DNA from 3 places in the Arthrobacter sp. LjRoot78 genome. Region 1 is predicted to be linked to each of the others. Evidence: riboswitches for the same ligand, from Rfam matches in the RefSeq annotation. Region 1 holds a riboswitch; each other region holds the start of a gene.

The links. A riboswitch is a leader RNA that binds a small molecule or an ion and turns the genes downstream of it on or off. The one in region 1 is predicted to bind cyclic di-AMP.
Region 2: linked by a shared signal. The riboswitch ahead of ACSQ1X_RS04110 (C40 family peptidase) and the one ahead of ACSQ1X_RS11840 (NlpC/P60 family protein) in region 1 are both predicted to bind cyclic di-AMP.
Region 3: linked by a shared signal. The riboswitch ahead of ACSQ1X_RS03440 (hypothetical protein) and the one ahead of ACSQ1X_RS11840 (NlpC/P60 family protein) in region 1 are both predicted to bind cyclic di-AMP.

What each region holds. Positions count from the first base shown of each region.
Region 1 covers NZ_CAXUTG020000001.1:2,555,277-2,560,928, forward strand. The annotation lists gene ACSQ1X_RS11835 (hypothetical protein) at 85-690, shown strand; gene ACSQ1X_RS11840 (NlpC/P60 family protein) at 801-1,553, opposite strand; cyclic di-AMP (ydaO/yuaA leader) riboswitch at 1,557-1,749, opposite strand; gene ACSQ1X_RS11845 (polysaccharide deacetylase family protein) at 2,129-3,598, shown strand; gene ACSQ1X_RS11850 (hypothetical protein) at 3,672-3,911, shown strand; gene ACSQ1X_RS11855 (DNA alkylation repair protein) at 3,878-4,396, opposite strand; gene ACSQ1X_RS11860 (ribonuclease Z) at 4,531-5,580, shown strand; gene ACSQ1X_RS11865 (CPBP family intramembrane glutamic endopeptidase) at 5,476-5,652, opposite strand, start outside.
Region 2 covers NZ_CAXUTG020000001.1:860,021-865,672, forward strand. The annotation lists gene serC (phosphoserine transaminase) at 1-693, opposite strand, end outside; gene ACSQ1X_RS04100 (metal-dependent transcriptional regulator) at 1,059-1,754, shown strand; cyclic di-AMP (ydaO/yuaA leader) riboswitch at 1,894-2,105, shown strand; gene ACSQ1X_RS04105 (M23 family metallopeptidase) at 2,109-2,933, shown strand; cyclic di-AMP (ydaO/yuaA leader) riboswitch at 3,082-3,241, shown strand; gene ACSQ1X_RS04110 (C40 family peptidase) at 3,312-3,986, shown strand; gene ACSQ1X_RS04115 (NlpC/P60 family protein) at 4,147-4,908, shown strand; gene ACSQ1X_RS04120 (HNH endonuclease) at 5,131-5,631, shown strand.
Region 3 covers NZ_CAXUTG020000001.1:707,498-713,149, forward strand. The annotation lists gene ACSQ1X_RS03420 (HAD-IA family hydrolase) at 1-605, shown strand, start outside; gene ACSQ1X_RS03425 (DUF7793 family protein) at 671-1,039, shown strand; gene ACSQ1X_RS03430 (dolichyl-phosphate beta-glucosyltransferase) at 1,026-1,970, opposite strand; gene ACSQ1X_RS03435 (hypothetical protein) at 2,119-2,634, opposite strand; gene ACSQ1X_RS03440 (hypothetical protein) at 2,877-3,656, opposite strand; cyclic di-AMP (ydaO/yuaA leader) riboswitch at 3,656-3,830, opposite strand; gene ACSQ1X_RS03445 (HAMP domain-containing sensor histidine kinase) at 3,979-5,511, opposite strand; gene ACSQ1X_RS03450 (response regulator transcription factor) at 5,513-5,652, opposite strand, start outside.

The DNA of each region.
Region 1 (5,652 bases):
GGGCCGTTGCGCACTGGAAGTTCGAGGGTGTACGGCCGGGATACGACTGAACTGACCTTGACACGGGACCGAGGGGGAACGGCTATGGCGGAGGAAAAACCCAACAACTGGTGGGCTACGCTGCCCGGCCTGCTGACCGCTGCAGCAGCTGTGATCACCGCTGTGACGGGGCTGCTGCTCGGGATGGGGCAACTGGGGATGTTCGACGCCGGCCGTCCCGCCGCTTCGACGGCGAGCGCCTCCGGTACGGGTTCCCCGGCCGCTTCCACCGGCGCCGCACAGCCGGGCGCTGGTGCGTCGACGTCCGCCCCCGGGTCCGGCACAGGTAACCGCGCGGAGTGGAAGGTAGCCCTGCCAGCCGAACGCACGTACCGGGCCGCCGACGTCGAATATGAAATTCTCAACGCCAGTGCGCGCCCCGATGTGTCCGGCAAAATCGCACTGACCCTCACGCTCAGGTGCACCAACCACGGCCGGTATGACCTGAACTTCTGGGACTCAACGTTCAGGCTGAACGTCGGTGGCGTCAGTTACTCCCCCGATCCCGGCCTGAACGAGTTGGTCGCGGGTGATTCGAGCAAGTCGGGTGGCGTCCGCTTCACCCTTCCGGCGGACACCCGCGACGCGCTGCTGCGCATCAAGTTCGCGGAAGGCGAGAGCACGGCCCAGCTCACCATCTCGCCGCCCTGAGGTACCCGTGTGCGCCGTTGTGCCACGAATACGCGGAAGGCCGGCGACCTGCTGCCCCCAAGGCAGCTGATCGCCGGCCGTTACGCCCGCTTGAAGAAGCAGCGGGGAGGCTAGGCTCCGGCGCGGACGAAGGTCACGCCGCCGGTGGCCGTCAGCCAGGACAGCGGGTGCGTGACGGTGGCGTTTACGCCGTTCATTCCGCCGCTGATCACCTGGCCGTCGCCGATGTAGATGCCGACGTGGCCGGACTGCACCACCATGTCGCCGGGCTGGGGCTCCCCCACTACGGAGCCATAGTTCATAAACTGCATGGGTCCCAGGTCCCCGACCGGAATGCCGGCTGAGCCAAGGGCCTTTTCCACCATGGCGGTGCAGTCCTGGGTGATGCCCAGCTGCGCGTAGGCGGCAGAAACCATGGCGGCGTTGACACCGCCGGCAGCAGGCGCCGGGGCGGGAGCGGGCACCGCGGCCTGGACCTGCACGGAAACAGCAGGAGCGGCAGGCGCCGGAGCCGCCGCGGGGGCTGCCGCCACTGCCGGGACGGGCTCTTCGACCGATACCTCCACGGGGGCGGGGGTGGTGCTGACGTCCGGACGTTCGTAGCTGATCTTGACATGGGAATCAGCGCTGAGCGGGGCACCCACTTGGGCATTGATGTCGGGGGCGGACGCCGGCGCTGAGTCACGTTCCGCCGGGGCTTCAGCGGCCTGGGCCGCCATGCCGCTGGACAGGACCAGGCCTGAGGCAGCGGCTATGACCGCAGCCTGCCGGCCGGCCCTGCTCCGGCCCCCGGCCGATGTGGACCTGGAGCGCCCCGCGGGCGCGGTTGACCGATGATGAGCGGGCAGTTTGCGTGAAAGCATGAATTAACCTCTCCCGATGCCTGCGAGGTTAGCTGTCGGATTCGGATGGGAGACACCCGGCCGCAGCGCCCTTCCGCGTTGCGGATGGCGTGCGGCTTCACCCCGAAGACCAGCACGAACTCTGCCGGTCAATAGTGGTTTCCCCGTCCCTGCCGGATGGTTTCGATCGGATCCCGGACCGCGGCAGGGTTAGGCAATCCGCCCGGGAGTGCCGGTATCTGAGACAACGGGCACCGTTCCACCGTACGCGGGCCACCGTTGGGATGTCACATCAAGGTAACGGGGCCGTCGGGCCCTCCCCCGGCACCGCTGTGGCCCGGCTCGCGCTGCTACAAGCAGGTAGCGGCACGCTACATATACTTGGATCTGCGGTTTGTCAAATTCGAGTGTTTTCCATTGACGCCGCGAGGCGTAGTCTACGTGCATGTTCTTGCGGGGGGACTCACACGCCTGGAGGAATCATGCGTTGGTCAAATCGTTCTGTCCACAACCAGCCACGTCATGTCGCGGAACTCCCAGAGCCTACGGCCGGGGCTAGTCACGGCCGGCGTTGGGTCGCCATCCTGGGAGCGCTGTTGCTGGCTGTCAGCACGGTGGTGGGTGTCGCCGGCACATCGAAGGCCGCGGGGCCGACCATCGTCAGCCTGACGTTCGACGACGGCCTCGGCAGCCAGTTGGCCGCCGCGCAGGAGCTCAAAGCCCACGGTCTGGTGGGAACCTTCTTCATCACCACGTCCTTTGTGGACCAGTCCGGGTTCCTGACCCGGGCGAACCTGCAGACTCTGGCCGCCGACGGCAACGAGATCGCCGGCCACAGCGTAACCCATCCAGACATGACAACGCTCAGCGCAGCGGCCGCGAGCGCGGAGGCCTGCAACAGCAAGTCGACCCTCGAAGGCTGGGGCTTCACCGTCCGCAACTTCGCCTACCCCTTCGCTGCGGTGAATGCCACGGCCCAGTCCGCAGTCAGCGGCTGTGGGTACGCCAGTTCCCGGGGCCTCGGCGACATACGCTCTCCTGCCAGCTGCGCCGACTGCCCTGTGGCCGAAACGCTACCGCCGCAGGAACCCATGGTCACCAGGGCACCGGACCAGGTGGCCGCCACGTGGAGCCTGGCGGACCTGCAGGCCACCGTCACCAACGCGGAGACAACCGGCGGCTGGCTGCAGCTGACCTTCCACGAGATTGCCAACGGAACGGACCCGTCCCTGTCGATCAGCCCCGCACTGTTCAAGGAATTCGTCACATGGCTGGCCGCACGGACAGCAAACGGTACGACGTCGGTCCGCACAGTCGCACAGGCATTGGGCCAGTCCCCGGTATCGCCTTCTCCCTCACCGTCGCCTTCCCCCTCCCCCTCCCCGTCTCCATCGCCCTCTCCCAGCGGACCTGTGGTGGGCGGCGCCATCGGAGCGGCCTGGCTTGCCCAAGGCTCAGGCGGCGGGCTTCTCGGTTCCCCGCTTACGAATGAAATCGCGGGGCTTAAGAATGGCGGCGCCTACCAGGTCTTCCAAGGCGGCCAGATCCACTGGTCACCAGCCTCGGGGGCACACAGCACCAGAGGTGCCATCGGTGCAGCCTGGGCCGCGCAGTCCTGGGAAAACGGAAAACTTGGCTACCCCCTCACAAACGAGGTCGCCGGCCTGAAGGGCGGCGGCGTCTACCAGGTCTTCCAAGGCGGCCAGATCCACTGGTCGCCAGCCTCGGGGGCACACGCCACCCTCGGAGCCATAGGTTCGGCATGGTCCGCGCAAGGCTGGGAAAACGGAGCGCTGGGTTACCCGGTCAGCGACGAGATCCCGGGACTCAAGAATGGTGGCGTCTACCAGGTGTTCCAGGGAGGCCAGGTCCACTGGTCCGCGGTCACAGGTGCCCACAGCACCAAGGGCGCCATCGGCGCCGCCTGGGCAGCACAGCGCTGGGAAAACGGCCAGCTCGGGTATCCAACCAGTGACGAGTACGTCGGCGCCGGTGGTGTCGTGGCCCAAAACTTCCAAGGGGGAATCGTCACTTGGTCACCGTCCCGTGGAATCCGTATCACATAGGAGGCCGGACGGTGGACCGGAATGAACGCACCGACCGCGCCGGATCTGTGGGCGAAGAGTGAAACACTATTGCGTGGCGATCTGCCAGCTGAGCGATCAGCCGCAGGAGGACTTCGACGTCAATACCGAGCTCCTGATCCTTGAGGGAAAGGAGCTCCATGTGGCGACGTGGGACGCGGAGCCGCGGGACGGCGGCTTCGACGTCCTGGTCCTCAACGACCGCGTCAGCGCCCTCGGGTTCATGGTGGTGACGGACTGGGAGTTCCTGGAGGGCAAGGCCTACGGGGTGGTGGAGCGCCGGGCCGGCGGCTGAGGGGCGTCCGCCCGCGACAGCTCGGCTGCCCGCCTCAGCCACGGATCCGGATCCCCCGCCCAGCGGTCCAGCACAACGTCCGCACGTGCCCTTGCCTGCCCTTCCAGGCCTGCGATCAAGGGACGGACGACGTCGGTTGCGAGGGGGTCCGCCAGCTCACCCAGCTGCGCCTCCCGCACAAAGCCCTCGATCCGGGTGAGGTCGGAGTTGTCCAGAAGGGCAACCCGGGACTGCAGCAGGACAACCGCCGCCAGCCGGCGTTCGAAGACGGCCACCGACCACAGTTCGGTGCTGAGCGCGGTAATGTCATCGTGTGTGAGGTCCCGGTGGCGGCGCAGCATGTCGCGGATGGTCCCCCGCACAGCACCCACGGAGGCGCCGTAGTACTGGAGCCCGTCGCCCAGCCGGGCTTGTGCTTCTTCTGCCCGGAGCCAGGAGCTCTCGCGCTGGAGCGAGGCATCCACGAAGTCACAGGCGTCGGTCATCCCACTATTCTGCCGTTCCCGCAGGCGGAGGATCGAACTCCCGAAGGCATTCTGTGCGGTATAGCTGGAGCAGCCCCGACGGAATGCCGTCGTCGTGTAGTCCTCCGGTACTGCGGCGTGAGATGCTCGGTCCCATGCGTGAACTGGTCGTTCTCGGCACCGCGTCGCAGGTTCCCACGCGGAACCGCAACCACAACGGGTACCTGCTTCGCTGGGACGGCGAGGGCATGCTCTTCGATCCCGGCGAAGGCACCCAGCGGCAGATGATCCACGCCGGCGTCTCAGCCAGCCAGGTGACGCGGATCTGCCTGACCCACGTTCACGGGGACCACTGCTTCGGACTTCCGGGCGTACTGTCGCGAATGGTGCTCGATGGTGTGCAGCACCCGGTGGACCTGCATTTTCCGGTCTCCGGCACCGAGGTGGTCCGCGCCCTCGTGTCCCTCGCCTCCCCCGGCCTCGAACTGCGGCTGCACCCGCATTCCGCACCGGGGCCGATCGCGCCCGGCCTGGAGGTGCGGCCCTTGCGGCATCGCATTGAGACTTTCGGCTACCGGCTGGTCGAGCCCGCCGGCCGCACGCTGCTGCCCGATCAGCTTACGGCGGCGGGAATCTCGGGAAGAGACGTCGCACGGCTGCAGCGGGAGGGAAACCTCAACGGGGTACGGCTGGAAGACGTGAGCGTTCCGCGCCCCGACCAGAGCTTCGCGTTCGTGATGGATACCGCGGAATGCGACGCCGCCGGGGAGCTCGCCGAAGGCGTGGACCTCCTCGTGGCGGAGTCAACGTTCAGCGACGACGACGCCGGGCTGGCCTCCCGGTATCTTCACCTCACTGCCGGGCAGGCCGGCGATCTGGCCTCCGCTGCCGGGGCCGGAATGCTGGTCCTCACGCATTTCTCGTCCCGGTATGGGGACGTCAGCGTGTTGGCGGAACAGGCCGGTGCCCGCGCAGGCCGGGCCGCCGTCGTTGCCGCAGAGGACCTGGACAGGATTCCCCTGCCCAGGCGGGAGCGGGCTTCCTGGCTTGCGGGCGGGGCTCGGCCCGCGATTGGTACGCCGCGCCCGTTCCCTACACCGTCAGTAGACAAAGATGTCGATCCAGGCGCGGTTGTGGGCATGCAGCAGGACCAGGAACAGCACGAAATCGAACAGCAGGTGCACGGCCACGATGTAGGACAGTGACTTTGTCCGGGTGAAGATGAACGCCTGGAGCAGGGCGAAGGGAAAGATGAACACCGGCGCCCAGGCGTGGAA
Region 2 (5,652 bases), 1.7 Mb from region 1:
ATCGGGGATCCACCGGCCGCTCGCCTTGATCCGGGCAGCGCGCTCCAGCGCCGCCGGAGAGAAGAGCCCCAGCCACAGGCCGCCGTCGGACGCGAAGTTCTTCTGCGGGGCGAAGTAGTAGACGTCGGCTTCCGAGACGTCGACGTCCAGGCCGCCGGCAGCCGAGGTGGCGTCCACCAGGACAAGCGAGCCTTCATCCGCGCCGGCAACCCGCTTGACCGGAGCTGCCACGCCCGTGGACGTTTCGTTCTGCGGCCAGGCGTAGACGTCCACGCCCGCTTCCGCGGTGGCTTCCGGCCGTGTGCCGGGCTCGGCTTTGATGATGGAGGAGGCGTCCAGGAACGGAGCCTTGTTGGTGGCGGAGGCGAATTTGGAGCCGAATTCTCCGAATGAGAGGTGCTGGGCCTTGCTGTCCACAAGTCCGAACGCCGCGATGTCCCAGAACGCCGTTGAGCCGCCCACGCCGAGGATGACTTCGTATCCTTCGGGGGCGCGGAAAAATTCGCTGAGGCCGCTGCGGACAGACCCGACCAGGTTCTTCACCGGGGTCTGGCGGTGCGACGTGCCCAAAAGCGTGGCAGAAGCGGCGGACAGCGCCTCGATCTGCTCGGGGCGGACCTTTGATGGCCCGGCGCCGAACCGTCCGTCCTTGGGCAGGAGGTTGGCGGGGATAGTGATGCTGGTGTCGCTCACAATGGCTCCAATTTATCGGCGTGGACGTGTTTCCGGTGTGGACGGGGGCCCGGCAGTACAGGGGAATCCCCTATATTCTGCCTGACGTGCCTGCAGGGGAGGGAACGGCATCCGTCATAGTCCAGTCACTGAGACATCCCGGCCGCAGGTCAGCGCAGTGCGCGGAAGATTATCCGGAGTAATTCAAAATAGGCTAAACTGGTTGCTGTCGTACAGCGGGCCGCGTAGCCGGTCTGGCTGATCCCGCGGGGCTTTTCCCAGCGGCTGGTCGGTGGATGCAGGTCCACCCCGCCGAGGCCAACGTGGAGGCTTTTGCGCGGTACGGTGGGACTGACGCAAGGACTGTGCTCGAGGAGCTGAGCTGGATGACCGATCTGATCGACACCACGGAGATGTATCTTCGGACAATCTTGGAGCTTGAGGAAGAGAACATCGTGGCTCTCCGCGCCCGGATTGCCGAACGGCTGCGCCACTCCGGGCCCACCGTTTCGCAGACCATCGGGCGCATGGAGCGTGACGGACTGGTGGTTGTTTCGGGGGACCGGCACCTTGAGCTCACCGAAACCGGCCGGAAACGCGCCACCGAAGTCATGCGCAAACACCGCCTCGCGGAACGGCTGCTAGCCGATGTCATCGGACTCGACTGGGCGTACGTCCACGACGAAGCGTGCCGCTGGGAACACGTCATGAGCGAGCGGGTGGAGCGTCGCATCTTCGAACTCCTGAACCACCCCACGGTATCCCCCTATGGCAATCCCATTCCAGGCCTGGCGGCGCTCGGTGGTCAGCCAACTCCCGCGTTCACCGACGGTGTGGTGAACCTCCTTGAGGCCATGACCGGGTACGGAGCCGACTCGCGCATCACGGTGAGCAGGCTGGCCGAGCCCATCCAGGTTGAGCCGGAGTTGCTGGTGCAGCTGGATGAAGGCGGAATCCGGCCGGGGGCGTCCCTCGCACTGGAGCGCGTGGGGGAGTACATCTCCGTGCGTGTGCCCGAGATCGAAGGCGCCCTGGAGTTGCCGCCCGAGGTTGCGGCCCACGTGTTTGTTACGGTCAGCTAACTGCGCCCTTGTAGGACCACCTACAACGTACTGAGACCCAGATAACGGAATTATTACCGCGCTGATTAATCGCCTATAGTTGAGCACTAGCGCCGATACAAAAGCGTTACCTGATCCGAAGCCGAGCTCTGCCAGCGGATCAGTGTGCGAACCACCTCCTGGCAGAGGCGGAGGAACCACAACCGGCCGTTGAAATACGGCCTTGGGGTGAAGTCCGTCAGCAGCAAGCCACTTCCGACGAAGGATTCCCTAGGGAGACCTGTGTCGGACGCCTTGCATTGGCGGACCGGGTCTTTGCACTCTCTGACCCGAATCCGACAGCTAACTTCGCAGGCTCTCCAGAGAGGATATTTCTTGACCACGCAGACCGTCAGGGGCCGCCGCAGGGCGACCGGTCCCGCTTCGGAGTACCCTGTGGCCGAAGCCGTAATGACGGTCAGGCCGCGCGATGCACACCGTGATGCACGCCGGCGCCGCAGCCTGTTCAGCCAGGTAACGGACTTCGCTTCGGCGAGCGGCGTGGGTCAGAAGGCCGGCATTGCCCTTGCCGCCACCGGACTTGTCCTCACCGTGACCGTCCCGTCGACCGGTCCCATGATGTCCACTGCGGACACCGGGAATGCCGGTGTCGCCGCCTCAGTTGCCGCGCAGCCGGAGGTTTCCGCTGCTGCCGGCGCCAAAATTGACTTCAACCGCACTTATGTCGCCACCAAGGGCGATCCCGACGGCAAGCTCAAGCAGCTCCTGAGCGCGCAGTCCGCGGGCACCATCACCCGCGCTGCTTCCGCCGGGAGCCTCGGGGCGCCGCTCGAACACTTGGTTTCCGCTTCGCCCTTCGGTTTCCGGGTCAGCCCGATAACCGGCGGAGCCGGTGAGTTCCACCGGGGCCAGGACTACGCGGCACAGTGCGGCACCAGCGTCCTGGCTGCCGCCAGCGGAACGGTCACGTTCTCCGGCTGGCACCCCTACGGCGGCGGAAACCGGGTGGTGATTGACCACGGCAACGGCCTCGAAACCACGTATAACCACCTTTCGTCTTCAAGCGTCCAGGTCGGCCAGAAGGTCAGCCGCGGCGACGTTGTGGCCCTGAGCGGGACCACCGGCGCTTCCACCGGCTGCCACCTCCATTTCGAAGTGATGGTCAACGGCGAAGTCGTTGACCCCACCGGCTGGCTCTGACCCAAGCGATGGGTCACTCTCGCATTCCTGTGACATGCCGTGACCTGAATGTGACATTCGTTCGGAATTCCTGTACCGTTTAGAGCACGCCAACTTTTCCGAAGTTGGCGCTCTTGAGTGGATTGCCTAACTCTGCCACCGCTCAAGGTCCGTTCGCATGACATCGTCTGGCAGAGGCGGGGGAACCAATTTTGGTCTTCGCAAGAAGACCTTGGGGTTAAGTCGCAAAAGCTTCCCAGGAAGCCGAGCGGCCGGGTGACTCCCATCCGAATCCGACAGCTCACCTCGTAGGCATTGGGAGAGGCTACCTTCGTGTCTACACGCAACACTTCTGCGCGCCACCGTGCGCAAACGGTTCGTACGAACCCGTTGAACTCCGTGTCCAGGGCTGTTACTGCCAACGCCGGGACCGTAGGTCGCCAGGCGGCTGTGATCGCAGCTGCGTCCGGACTGATCCTCAGCGTTGGAATGCCGGCAAATGCCGCCGATACCAACCTGGGTGTTTCCGCTTCGACGGAGTCCGACTCTCAGTCAGCCCAGCTGGCCGTAACCGCTGAACCGACAGCGACTGTTTCCTTCGAGCGTCCGTCAGTCACCACGACGGCAGCGCCCAAGATTGAAACCGTCCGGGCACAGTCCACCGGTACCGACGCCAGCGAGACCTCCACTGGTGCTGACGGGGAAGCCAAGGCCGGCAAGCTTGCCGACGCCGCCTCCTCTGCAGCAGCATCGGGCCTCGCCGCCATCGCGTACACCGGTATTGGCAGCGCCTACGTCTGGGGCGGCACCACTCCCAGCGGCTGGGACTGCTCAGGCTTCACCCAGTGGGTCTACGCCCAGGCTGGCATCAGCATCCCCCGCACCAATGCATGGACCGCCATGACACCCACCGCCACCCCGGCGCCGGGCGACCTGGTCATGCAAAACGGCGGTGCGCACGTTGGCATCTACGTCGGCAACGGCATGATGATCAGCGCGCTGAACCCGTCGCAGGGCACGATCCTGCACGCTGTGTCCGCCACGGGCACTTCTGCGTTCTACACGCTTCGCTAGAACACGCGGCGCTTCGCTACATCCCGGGTTTCCCGTCGCTGAAGCGCGCGTTCTTCGCTAAATAAACCTGTTCGGGCCGTTCCGGCGTACCCCCAAGATGCCGGAGCGTCCAAAAACCGCGGCCTGCCACGCAGTCTGAGGAAAACGAAAGAGAGAAATAATGACTACTCGTGCGATCGCACGGCACCGCGCCGAGGTTACCAAAACCAACTCGCTTGCTGTCATTGCCAAGGCTGTCGGCGACAACGCCGGCGGCATGGGCCGTCAGGCTGCGGTTATCGCTGCAGCTTCCGGCCTGGTCCTGACCAGCGGTATCGCAGCCAACGCTGCCGACACCAACGTTCAGCGCGAAGCAACCTCTGCTTCCACCCTGGAAGTGCAGTCCTCTGCTCCGGCCAACATCTCGGCCGCTTCCAGCATCGCCATCTCCTTCGAGAAGCCGGCGGTCTCCACCTCCCCGGCTCCGGTCGTCGAGGCTCCCAAGCCTGTCGTCGAGGTCCAGGAAGCTGCTCCCGAGGCTGCTCCGGTTGCCGCTGCCGCGACCGTGTCGGCCCCGGCCGTCCCTGCAGCTGCAGCACCCGCCGCCGCCAGCGGAAACGGCGCAGCGATTGCTGCCGCCGCCTACGCCCAGCTGGGTGTCGCGCAGGACTGCACCGCCCTCGCCACCAACGCGCTTGCAGCAGTCGGCGTCAACTACCACGGCTGGCCGGCAGGTTACCTGTCCCTGGGCCGCACCGTGAGCGCCGCCGAGGCACAGCCGGGCGACCTCGCGTACTACGAGAACGGCGGCATGGGCATGGCCCACATCGCTGTCTACGTCGGCAACGGCCAGGCCGTTCACGGCGGCTGGAACGGCGGAACCACCTCGCTGTTCAGCGTCAACGTTGGTTCCGGTCCGGTCTTCATCCGCGTCGGCGGCTAATACCCCGGTTCACGCGTAACAGAAGGACCCCTGCCCTCGGGCAGGGGTCCTTCTGCGTTTCCGGCAGGTGAATTTTTGCCGACACGGAGTCTATGGTAAAGAGCCGATTCGGCGATAGGGCACTTGAGTGTTTACTCTTGTGTTGTCGATCCATAGCCCGGACAAGCAGAGGGCAGCCGGCCCTCGAGCCCCTGACGGGTGCGGCCGTGAAGAGGTATGTGCATGCGCACACTCGTTCTTAATGCTGGATATGAACCGCTGGCGGTTGTGACCTTCCGCCGGGCGCTGGTTCTTGTGCTGACCGGAAAAGCTAGCGTGGTGGCCGAAGGCGACGATCCTGTCGTCGGGCCGCAGGAGATCCTGGGCCGTCCGTCCGTGATACTCCTAAACCGCTACATCCGGCCCCGGTACAACACCATCACGGCTGTGAGCCGCCGGGGCGTGCTGCGCCGTGACGGCCACCGCTGCGCCTATTGCGGTAAGGCAGCACACACCATTGACCACGTCCACCCGAAATCGAGGGGCGGTGCCGATTCCTGGGAGAACCTGGTGGCCGCCTGCCTTCGATGCAACAACGTGAAGGGCGACCACACGCCTGCCGAGATGGGCTGGAAACTCAGGTTCGTGCCCGCGCCTCCGCACGGCACGATCTGGCAGATCAAGGAACTGGAAAAGCCCACGCCCGCGTGGGACCCTTTCCTCCTGCCCGAATCAGCCGCCTAAGGCTCCACGGTTTCTAAGGCT
Region 3 (5,652 bases), 1.8 Mb from region 1:
TCGACTCCACAGCCGTCGTGGAGCAGGTATGGGGCGAGTTTGCGGCCCGTTACGGCCTGGACATCGCCGAGATCCTCCACACCTCCCATGGCGTCCAGGCAGGGGACACCGTTCGGCGGTTTGCACCTGTCGGCGCCGATGTTGTGGCCCTGACCGCCGAGCTCGGCGCCATGGAACGGGTTCGGACCGAGGGCATCGTTGCGCTGCCCGGAGCCGCCGATCTGCTGCGCAGCCTCCCAGCAGATGCCGTGGCGCTGGTGACTTCCGCCGACCGGATCCTTGCCGACATCCGGATGGGCGCCGCGGGACTGGCCATGCCGGCCACCGCAGTCACGGCCGACCTCGTCACCCGGGGCAAGCCGCACCCGGAAGGCTACCTCCGGGCCGCCGAACTGCTCGGTGTGGACCCGGCCGACGCGCTTGTCTTTGAGGATGCCCCCGCGGGCATTGCGGCCGGACTGGCCGCCGGAATCCGGACCGTGGCCATCGGTCCCAATACCGGCCCCCTGCCGGACGGTGTTCTGCACCTTGCGGACTACTCCGGCGTGTCCGTGACCACGGACATGGACGATTCCGGTGCCAGGAGGATTTCCTTCCGGTTCTGACCCCAAACCGGTTTTCGGTCCAGTAGTCTCGGGAGGGACGTCTGAAACTATCTTGGGGGGATAGGATGACCGAGATCCCGATTGCCGGCGACAGAGGCATTGTTCAGCTGCGCACCGGCGTTTTGCATGTGCAATGGATTCCAGGCCTGGCTATCTGCGAGGAAGCTGCCTTGGCTGTCATGGCAGCCGTCAATGACCTGAGCCGCGGGCGTTCGTTTCCGATGCTGGTGGATATGGCTGCGACGGCGTCCATGAGCCGGGGGGCCCGGCGCGTCTTTGCCCGCCCCAGCACCGTAGCGAGGGTGGCGCTCCTCGGATCGTCCCCGGTGGACCGGGCCATGGCCAATTTCTTCCTCAGCATCAACGCTCCTGCCGCACCAACGCGCTATTTCACCTGTCCGACGGCAGCCATGGCGTGGCTCAGGGAAGCGTAGCCGCCGTAGCGACGGGGGCGTAAACCCGGGCGAGTTCGGAACGAAGCTCCCGCACCGGAATGCGGTCCGCCGCCAAGTCCCGGATAAGGCGGCCCATCCCGCGGAGGTCTGCGAGGGCCGTGTGCAGCAGGTCCACGCCCGCGTCGGCACCGCATGTCCAGTCAACCGGAACCTCGTGCACGCGGAGTCCGCATTTTTCCGCCACGATCAGCAGCTCGGTGTCGAAAAACCACTCGTTGTCCGCCGTGTGCGGAAGGATGCGGCGGGCAACATCTGCGCGAATTGCCTTGAATCCGCACTGCGCATCGCTGAAATGTGCACCCATCAGCGCGTGCAGCAGAAGGTTGTAGCCGCGTGAAATGAAACCACGCCAAGGGCTGCGGACCACATGGGAAGCGCGCGCCAGCCGGGTTCCGATGGCCAGATCGGAGTGCCCGGAAATGAGTGGCGCCACCAAAGGGGCGAGCGCTGCCAGATCGGTGGAAAGATCCACGTCCATGTAGGCCAGCACGGGTGAGGGCGAAGCCAGCCAAACGGTGCGAAGGGCGTTGCCACGCCCTTTTGCGGCAAGCCGCACCACGCTGACTTCGCGGAGTTCACGCGCGATGCGCTCAGCCACCTTAAGAGTGCTGTCGGTGCTGGCGTTGTCGGCCACGGTAATCCGGAACGGGTGCGGGAAGGTGCCGAGCAGATAGTTGTGCAGTCGCCGCAGGGACCGCTCCAGGTCCCGTTCCTCGTTGTAGACCGGGAGGACAACATCAAGGACGGGGATGGCGGTTCCTGAATCCCCCGCGGTCCTGGTGTCGATCGGGGCACGGCGGGTGTTCCCCGTTGCGGGCGGCGAAACGCTGCCGGGCGGGACGTCGACGGCGGCCCGCGGCTGCGATGGCAGTTGGAGCAGTGTTCCCGCGGACTGGTCTGTGAGCGTCATGGTTCCACTATGGGACCGGCGCATATGAAGGATTTAGGCCAAAGCTGTGCAGCTGCTGTGGGATTTGCCGGGTGCGGAAGCGTGCAAGGAAACGGCGGCGGTGCGCCCACCGCCATTGGTGGACGCACCGCCGCCGCGGTTGGGTTCGTTAGGGGGCCAGTACGGCGCAGACGTCGATGACCGTGCCAGGTCCCGAGTACCTCCGGATTTCCGTTTGGAAGTCCCCGGTGACGGCGAAGTTGAAGTTGCCCGATACGAGCACCACACCGGAAACGTCCTCGCCAGCCTGGTCCGTATCGGCGAATGAAAGGAGGTTCCGGCCGGTCGACTTGAATTCGACGCTGTCGGGATCCGTGGCGGTGGGCACGAATTGGATGTGGGACGCGCCCGTGATGACATAACTAACCGTCTCACCGGCATCGTTAGTCAGGGTCACGTTGAGGTTCGGGGCTACGGAAATGACTCTGTCCCCCGGGATAACGATGTCCTTGACCCGCCCGGTCACGGTGGCTTCGATGTCGAAGCCACCTGCGGCTTGGCCGCAGTGAAAGATGTACTCAGTTTGAAGCGGTGGATGCGGCGGGCCGGAAGGCGCAGCCGCGGCCGGAGCGGCGGCTGCGAAAATTGAGGCCAGGACGGCCGTCGGAACTAACCATTTTTTCATTGTTGTGCTCCCTGCATCTTGACGACGGCCCTGGGGCCGGCAGCCGCTTGGAAGACGATTGAAAGCGGCGGCGACCCAGAGTCACTCCACAACCTTGTGAAAACCTTGTGGCTCCAGGAATGAGGGTAGGGACACGGGCGAACCAGCGGGAGAAATGTGCTGTCAGACAGCCGGAGGCCCCGAACCACGTGGATTCGGGGCCTCCGGCTCATGCAGACCAAGCCTGGCGAAGATGCGCCGGCTTAGTACCAGTTGTTGGCGTAGTGGAAGTTCAGGGCGCCGCAGGGGGAGCCGTACCGTTCCTTGACGTAGTTCAGGCCCCAATTGATCTGGGTGCGGAAGTTGGTCAGGTAGTCGGACCCGGCGCTGGCCATCTTCTCGGCCGGCAGGGACTGGACAATGCCGTAGGCGCCACTGCTGGCATTCGTGGCAGTGGTCTTCCAATCCGATTCCTTGGTCCACAGCGTGGTCAGGCACTGCATCTGGTCAGCCGCCCAGCCGTAAGTACCGAGCTGCGATGCGGCATACGCCTGGGCAGCTGCGGGATCGTCGACGGCTACAGGCGGTGCCGGGGCAGGAGCCGGTGCGGGGGCCGCAGCCGGTGCAGGTGCAGGCGCGGGTGCCGGTGCTTCCGGTGCGGACTTCTCCTCGGATGCCGGTTGCGCGTCGGACGACTGCGCTGTCAGGCTGACAGAGGCCGGGGCGGGCATGGCGGAGACCAGGATCTTTTCGAACGCGAGCTTCGACTCGGCGTTTGCGGTAGCGGCGCTGGCTTCGCCCGTTGCAGATGTTGCCGGGGCTGCAGGTTCTGAGGCCTGGCCGGCGGCGCCGACGCCGATCAGGACGGCGCAGGCCGTGGCTACTACTGCGGCCCGCCGGCCTGAGCCCTGCAATCCGGCAGCAATCCGGGACATTGGCGACGCGGTGGTGGCTGGTTCGGCGCGGTGGCGTGAGCGTTCGGCAGGCGCCTTGGACTCGTCGGAAGCGCGCTCCGGACGTACTTCTAGCGTGGATTTAGTCATGGTTGCCTCTCGATGCCGGCGGAGTTAGCTGTCGGGTTCGGATGAGGTCATCCGGCCGCACGGAACTTCACGTGTCGGCTTCACCCCGAGGGCGGCTATGCAAAATGCCCGGAGACCTGGGTCCCCCGCCTCTGCCTAATCATGAGGAAATCCGGGTAGCGGCAGAGTTTGGCGTCCATCCGGATATGCGGCTATAACGGTTGCCGCACTCTAAAAACGCTACAGGACTCTTGCGCTTAAGTCACATTTAGGTAACGAGGGTCACGACGACGGCGCGTTGACTTGCGCCGGAACAGCTGGCTTGCCAGTGATGCGCCCGGAGCTAAGCTGCCGGCGGTTCGCACGGCAGGCGGAGGGCGAATTCGGTGCGTCCCGGGCGGGAATTCACTTCGACGGTTCCGCCGTGCGCTTCCACAATGGACTGCACAATCGAGAGGCCCAGGCCGCTGGTCCCTTCGGACGCAGCGGCCCCGGTGGCTCCCGAGCCCGAAGCGGAGCGGGCCGGACTCGTGCGGGCGGCGTCCGCCCGGGCAAAGCGGGCAAAGACCCGGCCGACGAACTCCGGCGGAATCCCTGCACCATTGTCCGTTACGGTCACCACGACACTGCCGTCGGCCGACCGCATCACGCCGGTGACCACGGTGGTTCCGGGGTCCGTATGCTTGCGGGCATTGGAAAGCAGGTTGGCCAGCACCTGGTGCAGCTGCTTGGCGTCGCCGCGGACCACAACGGGCTCGTCGGGTAATTCGAGCTGCCAGATGCGGTCCGGCGCCATGACCTTCTCGTCGCTGACGGTTTCCACCACCAGCTGGGTCAGGTCCACGTCGCTGATTTTGAGCGGCTGGCCTTCATCCAACCGGGCCAGCAGCAGGAGATCCTCCACCAGGGTGGTCATCCGTTCCGACTGGCTCTGTACCCTGGCGAGGGATTTCTTGCCGTCCGGCGTAAAGTCCTCGGTCATCCGCATCAGTTCTGTGTAGCCGCGGATGGCGGTGAGCGGCGTGCGCAGCTCGTGCGAGGCGTCGGCAACGAACTGGCGCACCTTCGTTTCGCTCTGCTGCCGGGCCTCGAGTGCCTGGGACACGTTGTCCAGCATGAGGTTGAGGGCGTAGCCCACGCTGCCCACTTCAGTTCCAGGATGCGCGTTCGACGACGGCACCCGGACTGCGAGGGCCACCTCACCGGCGTCGAGAGGCAGTTGGGAAACCTGCGTCGCAACTTCGGACAGCTGCTCAAGGGGTTTCATGGTGCGGCGGATCAGCACAGTTCCGGCAAGGCCGATCAGGGCGAGCCCGCCCATCGACACGATCACCATGGTCCACACCAAGGAGCTGAGGGTGTTCTGTTTTTCATCGAGGGGGAGTCCGGTGATGATCACGTCCCCGTATGGAGCCTCCACTGCCACCAGCCGGTAGGAGCCGGTGGACAGGGTCCGGTCAACCGGCGTTGCGTCGTGTTGGAGCGCCAGGAGGATCTGGTCATCCTCGGGGGACAGGGAAGACGGCGTGGCATCGCTCGCGAGGAACCCGGCGCTGCTGACAGTGCCATTGTCGATGCGGGCGATCAAGGTCCCCACACCTTGGCCCCTGCCCTCCAGCGGATCAGGCCTGCCGGCGGGGTTGCCGAGCCGTGGCCGTCCGGCCTCGTTAGAGAGCCTTGAGGCCTGGCTCAGGCGATCATCGAGCTGCTTGGTCAGGAAGGAATCCATGGACGCGTAACTGAACAGGCCAATTGCGCCGCAGATGGCCACGAGCAATGCCATGGCCACCAGAACCAGCCGCGTGCGGAGGTGCCAGGTGGAAGGATCGAGCAAGCGGCGGCGGTCCTTGCGGATCTCGCCGGAAAGCGTGGGCACCTCAATCCGCCGGTTTAATGACGTAGCCTGCGCCGCGCACCGTGTGGATCATGGGCGGGTGCGTGGCATCCACCTTCTTGCGCAGGTAGGAAATGTAGAGCTCCACGATGTTGGCCTGGCCGCCGAAGTCGTAGTCCCACA